2 regions of the Clostridium sp. SGI.024 genome follow, and region 1 is predicted to be linked to the other one. Evidence: a T-box and tRNA genes for the amino acid it is inferred to sense, from the RefSeq annotation. Region 1 holds a T-box; the other holds one or more tRNA genes.
What was found. A T-box is a leader RNA that pairs with one kind of tRNA and senses whether it is charged. The one in region 1 lies ahead of serS (serine--tRNA ligase), so its partner is inferred to be a tRNA-Ser.

Region 2: it encodes a tRNA-Ser, which carries the amino acid that the T-box ahead of serS (serine--tRNA ligase) is inferred to sense. The anticodon was not compared.

The regions. Positions count from the first base shown of each region.
Region 1 is NZ_JBNPON010000055.1:565-6,556, forward strand. It holds gene ACQRD5_RS13290 (NAD(P)/FAD-dependent oxidoreductase) at 1-872, shown strand, start outside; gene ACQRD5_RS13295 (DUF1667 domain-containing protein) at 865-1,113, shown strand; T-box leader at 1,163-1,365, shown strand; gene serS (serine--tRNA ligase) at 1,430-2,707, shown strand; gene ACQRD5_RS13305 (Rossmann-like and DUF2520 domain-containing protein) at 2,974-3,843, shown strand; gene panB (3-methyl-2-oxobutanoate hydroxymethyltransferase) at 3,818-4,645, shown strand; gene panC (pantoate--beta-alanine ligase) at 4,658-5,503, shown strand; gene panD (aspartate 1-decarboxylase) at 5,521-5,907, shown strand.
Region 2 is NZ_JBNPON010000025.1:34,586-38,401, forward strand. It holds partial or broken gene ACQRD5_RS08895 (thymidylate synthase) at 38-340, shown strand; gene ACQRD5_RS08900 (dihydrofolate reductase) at 340-831, shown strand; RNA gene ffs (signal recognition particle sRNA large type) at 1,021-1,282, opposite strand; tRNA gene ACQRD5_RS08910 (tRNA-Ser) at 1,286-1,375, opposite strand; gene lgt (prolipoprotein diacylglyceryl transferase) at 1,537-2,301, opposite strand; gene ACQRD5_RS08920 (nucleoside deaminase) at 2,315-2,761, opposite strand; gene ACQRD5_RS08925 (HlyC/CorC family transporter) at 2,937-3,816, opposite strand, start outside.

The DNA.
Region 1 (5,992 bases):
GGTTTAGGGTTACAACTAATAAAAATAAGTTTAGTTGTAAAGTAGTTATTAATACTATACCACACGAGATATATATTAAAGAGAATGGTAAAGTTGAAGATAAGAACGAAGATGGGGAAAATGGAAAATTCAAAAATATGAGCTATCTATTAGTAGAAGATAATTATAAAAATAAGTTAAATAAAATAGTTATAGAAACTCTTGATAAAGATACATTTATTTTAAGTACACCTACAACAACTACAGGAACTTTAATAGGAATTAAAAGTACTGAAAAAACTAGTTTAAGTGATAATCTATTTTATGCTAATAAGTTGTTAAATAATTTAAATCATAAGAATATTAGTAATCTTTTTAGAGAAAGTTACAATAAGGATTCTATGTTAATAGATGAAAGTGAAATTGATAAAGGATATATTAGAGTAACAGGAACCCATTATGGAAAAATAACTATAGCACCAGCTATAGCTAAAATGATTTGTGATACTATTGCTAATAACTTAAACTGCACTCTAAAAAAGAATTTTATAGATAAAAGAAGAGAAGTATATAAGTTTAGAGAATTAGGAAAGAGAGAAGCAAATGAAGTAATTTCATTAGATAAGAGATATGGGAAAATAATTTGTGTATGTAATAACATTTCTGAAGGGGAAATAGTAGATTCAATAAGGAGACCACTAGGTGCTAGAACTGTAGAAGGTGTAAAGAGAAGAACTGGCTCAGGATTTGGTAATTGTCATGGATCTTATTGCTTAGAAAAGATAGTAAATATATTAGCTAGAGAACTAGATAAAAATGTAACTGATATAGTAGATGATTCTAAAGATTCTAAGATAATTTCAAGTAGAATAAAGGAGTTTGAAGATGTATAACATAGATGAAAATAATAAGGCTATATTTACATCAGTAGTTAGAGTTAAGGGAAGTGATAAATATAGGGTGGTATCTGTTAAATCTAGCGAAAAAGTAGATATAAATATTTGGAGAGAGTTATCTAAAGTATTGGGAAGAATATATGTGAGTATCCCAATAAATGCAGGAGACATAATATGTAAGAACATACTTAATACAGGAGTAGATATTTTATGTACAAGAGACTTATGTGATGACTAAATAAGTTATTGACATTGATATTTTTTTATAATATATTAAGAATAAATATAAGAAACTGTTGAAGAGGCTAGTAATATCAATATTTGCTTTAAGAGAGTCGATGGGTGCTGTAAATCGATAGTGATATGATATGAATCCACCTTGGAGGGACTGTGATGAGCAGTACGGTACAAACCGTTAAATTATTTGAGAGAGTAGCATTTTTATTATGCTACTAATTAGGGTGGCAACGCGGAGCTTTTCGTCCCTTTTCGGGGAAGAAGAGTTCTTTTTTATTGAAAAAAATAAAATTATAAAATATTAGGAGGTATAAATAATGTTAGATTTAAAATTTGTAAGAGAAAATCCAGAGATAGTTAAAAAAAATATAAAAAATAAGTTCCAAGATAGTAAGCTTCCATTAGTAGATGAGGTAATAGAATTAGATAAAAATCTTAGAGAAGCTAAGCAACAAGCTGAAGCTTTAAGAGCTGATAGAAATAAACTATCAAAACAAATTGGGGCTTTAATGGCACAAGGAAAAAGAGAAGAAGCAGAGGAAATGAAAAAGAAGGTAACTGAAAATTCAGAGTATCTATCTCAGCTAGAAGCTAAGGAATCAGAATTAGCTGAAAGAGTTAATACTATAATGTTAACTTTACCAAATATAATTGATCCAAGTGTTCCAATCGGTAAAGATGATAGCCAAAATGTAGAAGTTGAACGTTTTGGAGAACCTATTGTTCCAAGTTTTGAAGTTCCATATCATACAGAGATAATGGAAAAATTAAGTGGATTAGATTTAGATAGTGCTAGAAAAGTTGCTGGAAGTGGATTTTACTATTTAATGGGTAATATTGCTAGATTACATTCAGCTATAATTTCTTATGCAAGAGATTTTATGATTGATCGTGGATTTACTTATTGTATTCCTCCATATATGATACGTAGTGAAGTTGTAACAGGAGTTATGAGCTTTGCTGAAATGGATGCTATGATGTATAAAATTGAAGGAGAAGATTTATATCTAATTGGAACAAGTGAACACTCTATGATAGGTAAATATATAGATACTATATTACCAGAAGAATCATTACCACAGACTTTAACAAGTTATTCTCCTTGTTTTAGAAAAGAAAAGGGAGCTCATGGAATAGAAGAAAGAGGAGTATATAGAATTCATCAATTTGAAAAGCAAGAAATGATAGTTGTATGTAAACCAGAAGAAAGTATGGATTGGTATGAAAAACTATGGAAATATACTGTAGATTTATTCCGTTCTTTAGATATACCAGTTAGAACTTTAGAATGTTGCTCTGGAGATTTAGCAGACCTTAAAGTTAAATCAGTAGACGTAGAAGCATGGTCACCAAGACAAAAGAAATATTTTGAAGTAGGAAGTTGTTCAAACTTAGGAGATGCACAAGCACGTCGTTTAAAGATTCGTGTAAACTCTAAAGAGGGAAAATACTTTGCTCATACATTAAATAATACAGTTGTTGCACCACCAAGAATGTTAATAGCATTTTTAGAAAATAACTTAAATGAAGATGGTTCAGTAAATATTCCAACTGCACTTCAACCATATATGGGAAATATGAAGGTAATTAAGTAATTTAAATTTTAAAGACTAAATCTATATTTTTAGATTTAGTCTTTCTTTGTTATAAAGATTAAATCTAAAAAAGATGAAAGTAATATGCACTGTATTTCCATATTTTTATTTGTTGAGTAATTATGAAAATTATGATATTTTATTAATGGGTAGTATTAGAATATAAACTGCACCATCTTATAATTTTTTTTTAGGCAGCTCATATCTAGTAGAATGAGACTTTATTTTAATAGATATCATACTCTTTTTTATAGGAGGTGATAATAATGAAAATAGGATTTATAGGAGCAGGAAAAGTTGGATTTTCCATGGGAAAGTACCTGAAGGATAAAGGAATTAATGTTACGGGATACTATAGCAGAAATGAAAATTCATCATTAGAAGCTTCATTATTTACCAATACTAATCAATATAAGGAATTAAAAAATCTAGTCGAAGAAAGTGATACTATTGTTATTTCAACACCAGATGATAAGATTCTGGAAGTGTGGAATAAAATAAAGAATCTGTCTATAAAAAACAAATTTATTTGTCATTTAAGTGGAAGTTTATCGTCAAATATATTTTCAAATATAAGTCATTATGGGGCATATGGCTATTCTATTCACCCAATATTTCCAATATCAGATAAATATAATTCTTACAAATCTCTAAAAAATGCATTTATAACCATAGAAGGTGATAGGAAGTATATAAATGAAGTTAAATTATTTATAGAATCCTTAGGAAACAAAACAAAAGTATTAGAAAAAAGTGATAAGACTTTATATCACTTAGCTTCAGTTATTTCAAGTAATTTAATAATTGGGCTTATTAATATTTCTTTAAATTATCTTAAAGAATATGGATTTACAGAGAAAGAGGCAATTAATGCATTATATCCATTAATTAAGGAGAATATTGAAGGAATAAATAATAAGGGAGTAATTAATAGTTTAACGGGACCTGTAGAAAGAGGAGATTTTAATACTATTAATAGGCATTTATTAAATATAAAAGAAGAGGATAAAGATATATATATAAGTCTGTCTAATAAAATTTTAAGTTTAGCATTAGAAAAAAATAAAGATAGAGATTATGGGAAAATTAGGGAAATTCTAGGAGGAATATATGAAGAACACAGTGGTTACTTTTAGGAATGCTAAAAGAAATAATGAAAAGATTACTATGTTAACAGCTTATGATTATTCAATGGCTAAGTTAATTGATGAATCAGGAATAAATGGAATATTAGTTGGTGATTCATTGGGAATGGTTTGCTTAGGATATGAGGATACACTATCTGTAACTATGGAAGATATAATACATCATACAAAAGCAGTAGCAAGAGGAGCAAAAAATGCGTTAATAGTTGCTGATATGCCTTTTATGTCTTATCAGACATCAGTTTATGATGCAGTTGTTAATGCAGGGAGATTAATAAAAGAAGGAAGAGCACAATGTGTAAAGCTAGAGGGTGGCTTAGAAGTATGTGATAAGATAGAAGCTATAGTAAAAGCTTCTATACCAGTTATGGCTCACATAGGATTAACACCTCAATCAGTAAATGCTTTTGGAGGCTTTAAAGTTCAAGGAAAGGATGAAGAAGCTGCTAGAAGATTAATAGAAGAAGCAAAGGCTGTAGAAAAGGCAGGAGCTTTTGCAGTAGTTTTAGAGTGTGTTCCTGAAAAGTTATCAAGGCTTATTACTGAATCAATAAGTATACCTACTATCGGTATTGGAGCAGGGGTAAATTGTGATGGACAAATACTTGTTTATCAAGACATGTTAGGCTTATTTAGTGATTTTACACCTAAATTTGTAAAAGAATATGCAAATCTTGGAGATGAGATGAAGAAAGCTTTTGCTAGTTATATAAATGATGTGAAAGATTGTAGTTTTCCGGGAGAAGAGCATAGTTTTAAAATAAGCGATGAAGTTATAGAAAAGCTATATTAAAAGGAGATAATTATGAAGGTTATTAATAATATTAATGAGCTAAGAGACTTAGTTAGAGAATGGAAGAAAGAAGGATTGACTATAGGATTTGTTCCAACTATGGGGTATTTGCATGAAGGTCATGAGAGCTTAATAAAAAGAGCTTCTAAAGAAAATGATAAATCTATTGTTAGTATATTTGTTAATCCTACACAATTTGCACCTAATGAGGATTTAGAGAGCTATCCTAGGGATTTAGAAAAGGACAAAGAATTATGTAATAGAAATAATGTAGATATTATATTTAACCCTACTCCAGAGGAAATGTATTGTGATGATTTCGTTACCTTTGTAAATATGAATGGTTTAACAGAAGGATTATGTGGTAAGAGTAGACCGACTCATTTTAGAGGTGTATGTACAGTTGTAACTAAGCTATTTAATATAGTAAAGGCTGATAGAGCTTATTTTGGAGAAAAAGATGCACAACAATTAGCAGTAATAAAGAGATTAGTAAGGGATCTAAATATAGATATAGAAATTATAGGTTGTCCAATCGTTAGGGAAGAAGATGGATTAGCTAAAAGTTCTAGAAATGTTTATTTATCTAAAGATGAAAGAGCTGCAGCAATAGTATTAAATAGAGCATTAAAAGAAGCCCATAGACTTATTAATAATGGAGAAAGAAATAGCTGTATTATCAAAAAATTTATAGAAGATATAATATCTAATGAAGAATTAGCAAAAGTAGATTATGTTGAAGTAGTTGATGCTTTAAATCTAAAAAAAGTAGATATTATAGAAAGAGATACTTTAATTGCAATAGCAGTATATATAGGAAAAACTAGATTAATAGATAATTTTACTTTTAAAATATAGATATTGGGGAGAAAAAAATGAAATTAAACATGTTAAAAGCTAAGATACATAGAGCGAGAGTAGTTCAAGCAGAATTAAATTATGTTGGTAGTATTACAATAGATGAAGAATTATTAGAAGCATCAGGAATATTAGAATATGAAATGGTACAAGTTGTAGATATAGATAATGGAAATAGATTCGAAACATATACTATAGCAGGTGAAAGAGGATCAGGTCTTATTTGTGTAAATGGCGCAGCAGCAAGGTGTGTACAAGTTGGAGACAAGATAATAATAATGAGTTATTGTCAATTAAATGAAGAAGAGGCTAAGCTTCACAAGCCAAGAGTTGTTTTTGTTAATGAAGAGAATGCAATAACAGAAGTTACTAATTATGAGAAACATGGAGAAATTAGAAAATAATTAATTCTTAGAACCACTTTAAGAAAAAAGTGGTTCTAATTATTAGAATAAAAAAATAATAAAAATGTTGACATAATATTTTTAT
Region 2 (3,816 bases), on a different contig from region 1:
AACGGATAAGATCTAGCGAATCTTATTGAAAACTTAGTCAGGAGACATACCATTAGGTGTTCCATTTAATACCAGTCAATATGCAGTACTTGTTCATTTAATAGCTCAAGTAACTAATCTTAAACCAGGATTATTTACTCACGTTATTAATAATGCTCATATTTATGAAAATCAAATTGAAGGGATGAAGCTTCAACTTACTAGAGAAAATGAAGATTTTGAAGCTCCAAAGCTTTGGATAAACCCTAAAATTACCAACTTCTACGATTTTACTGTAGATGATATAAAACTTATAGATTACAAGCATCATGATCCTATTAAAATGGAGGTAAGTGTATAATGTTATCAATTATAGTGGCTAAGGCAAGCAATGATGTAATTGGTGGTGATAATAAACTTTTATGGCATATATCTGAAGACTTAAAAAGATTTAAAGAAATTACATCTGGTCATACTATAATTATGGGAAGAAAAACTTTTGAATCTTTACCAAAGGTTTTACCTAATAGACATCATATTGTAATTACAAGAGATAAAAATTATAAAGTTGACTCACCTGAGGTTGAAGTAGTTAATGATATAAATTCTATTATTAATAGATTTCAAGATTCTACTGAAGAAGCTTTTATTATAGGTGGTGGAGAAATCTATAAATCTCTTTTACCTAAGTCTGATAAACTTTACTTAACTAGAGTTTATAAGGATTTTAATGGTGATACTAAATTCCCTGAAATAAATCCTGAAGATTGGTTTGTTGATTATGAGTCAGAAATTCAAGTTAATGAAACTGATAACTTAAATTTTGATTTTATCAATTTAACAAGAAAATAAAAATGAGAGTAATCTTTTTTATAAATTTCTAAGTAACAAAGAAAACGAGGGTCTTCCTAAAGGAATGCCCTCGCTTTCTTTGTCCTATTGTATGTTAATCCTATTGAAGAGTAACCTATAAATAATTATTTTTTAAATTTCATATTTACATTAAAAAAACCCTTCTAGCAAGAAAGGCCTAAAATTAAACCGTGCACCTAGCTTCGACAGTAGTCTATAGACGTTACTATGTAGTTAGCTCTGACAAGATTTATCCATATCACACGCAGTAATCACTTATCGCTGCTTCCTTCCGGACCTGACGAGGTTCATGCACTTACGTCGTATGGGACCTTGCCATCAACACCACTTGCATAGGCAGGCTCTACAGACTAAAGCCTAGGCTAGGAATTCAACCCTGCTATAGCGGATTGCAGGTTACAGGGCACCGCTAACTCCCCATCTAGCACGGCCATGGCGGAGAGAAGGGGATTTGAACCCCTGATAGAGTTTCCCCTATACACGCTTTCCAGGCGTGCTCCTTCGACCACTCGGACATCTCTCCATATTAAATTAAACAAATTAATTATTAATAAAATTAAAAATATAATTATTATTAATTTTTCTTATAGTTACTTAATTTGAACTACTGCTATATATTATCATATACAAATAAATATTGCAACATTTAAAAGCTTACAGTACTTCTAAATGCTGCAATATTATTTATGCTCTTTTCTTCTTGCTTACAAATATAATTAATATTATTCCTAGAATTATTCCAATTAAACTTACAATTTGAGCTGTTCTAAGGCCCATAAACATTAAGCTATCTGTTCTTAATCCCTCAATAAAGAATCTTCCTATTGAATATAAAATCATATATCCTCCAAGAACAATTCCATCTTTCCCTTCTTTCTTTTTAAAAAGTATATAAACTAAAATTAAGCAAACTAATAAATTCCACACAGATTCATATAAAAAAGTTGGGTGATAATATGTACCATTTATTAACATACCCTTTTGAATAAATTCAGGGAACTTACTTATAAATTCTTGAGATACAGGACCTCCATGAGCTTCTTGGTTCATAAAGTTTCCCCAACGACCTATAGCTTGTGCCAAAATAACCCCTGGCATTATTACATCTACATATTCTAAAAAATTAATTTTTCTATACTTTGCAAAAATATATCCTGAAAGTAAAGCTGCTATAACTCCTCCGTGAATAGCCATACCACCATTTCTTATATTTATTACATCCATAAAAGAATGATAGTTTTGATATTCAAATGCAACATAATATAATCTTGCTCCTATAATTGATATAGGGAAAGTAACTAAAAAAGCATCTATTATTACATCGTAATTAATATTTTTCTTCTTTGATAGTAAGTACATTAATAACATTGCAGCTAAAACCCCAGTTGATATTATTATTCCATACCACCTAATTTCTAAGCCAAAAACTTCAAAAGCTACTGGATTCATCCCACTTCCTCCTCTATAATTTGTTTTTTCTTCTATTTTCGAAAAATGATGTAAGCAAATTACTACATTTTTGATTATAACACCATTTTACATCAACTTGCCAATTAAATACATTATAATCTAATAAATTTATTGTAGAGCCACAAGCTCCCATATCCTTATTAAATGTACCAATATATAACTTGGATATCCTACTTTGTGCTATGGCTGCTGCACACATTGGACAAGGTTCTAAGGTTACATACATCTCACAACCAGTTAGCCTCCAATTATCTAAATTTTTACTGGCTTCTTCTATAGCTAATATTTCAGCATGAGCAGTAGTAACCTTCATTTCTTCTTTTAAATTATGTTTTTTTGCTATTACTTTTCCATCTTTAACTATTATTACACCAACAGGAACTTCTCCCTTTGAAAAAGCCTTTTCTGCTTCCTTTATTGCAAGATTCATGTAGTCCATAATACACTTCCCCTTAAAAATTTTTAAAAGGGGCTGTTTTAGCAGCCCCTATTAAGAATTTAAAATATATAATTATTAATATAATTTGAAATAAATTAATAAAAATATATTTATTTTAGAAACTCTTTAAGGAGTTCCCCCTTAATTTCACATTATATATTGATGCTATAGCACCTTAAGTAAATATTCTAACCTTTTTTATTCTATTCTTATCGATATCCTCTACTATAAACTTAATATTATTAATTTTTACTTCTTCATTTTGTTCTGGGAATCTTCCTAATTCTCCAATTACTAATCCTCCTATAGAATCAAACTCTTCTGACTCCATAGTAACTCCTATTAAGTCTCCAATGTAATCTAATCTTGCGCTACCATCAACTATATACTCATCTTCCTTAACCACTATTATATCGCTGTCTCTATCATCATCATATTCATCTTCAATTTCTCCAACAACTTCTTCAATTAAGTCTTCGATAGTAACTATACCTACATTTCCACCATATTCATCTAATACTACTGCCATATGATTTCTTGTTTTTTTCATCTCTTTGAATAATTCAGCTATTTTCTTAAACTCAAAAGTATAATAAGGTTCTCTCATATAATCTGATACCTTAAAATTATCTTTACACTCAGATGCCATTATTAAGTCTTTAACATTAAGTATACCTATAACATCATCTATATTTTCATTGTAAACTGGCAATCTTGAAAATTGCTCAGCTTTAATTATACTAATAACTTCTTCATAAGTAGAATGAACATCTACAGCTACTATATCTACTCTTTGAACCATTACATCCTTTACTTGAGAATCAGCAAATTCAAAAACATTGAAAATCATCTCCTTTTCAACATCTTCAAGTACACCCTCTTCTTCACTAACTCCAACCATAGTTCTTAACTCTTCTTCTGTAATAAATGGTTCTGTAGCTTTAGGATCACCACCTAAAAGTCTTATAAATACACTAGATATAGAAGTAAATACTATTACTAATGGATTAAATACTTTAACTATAATTCCTATTGGTTTACTAACAAATAATGAT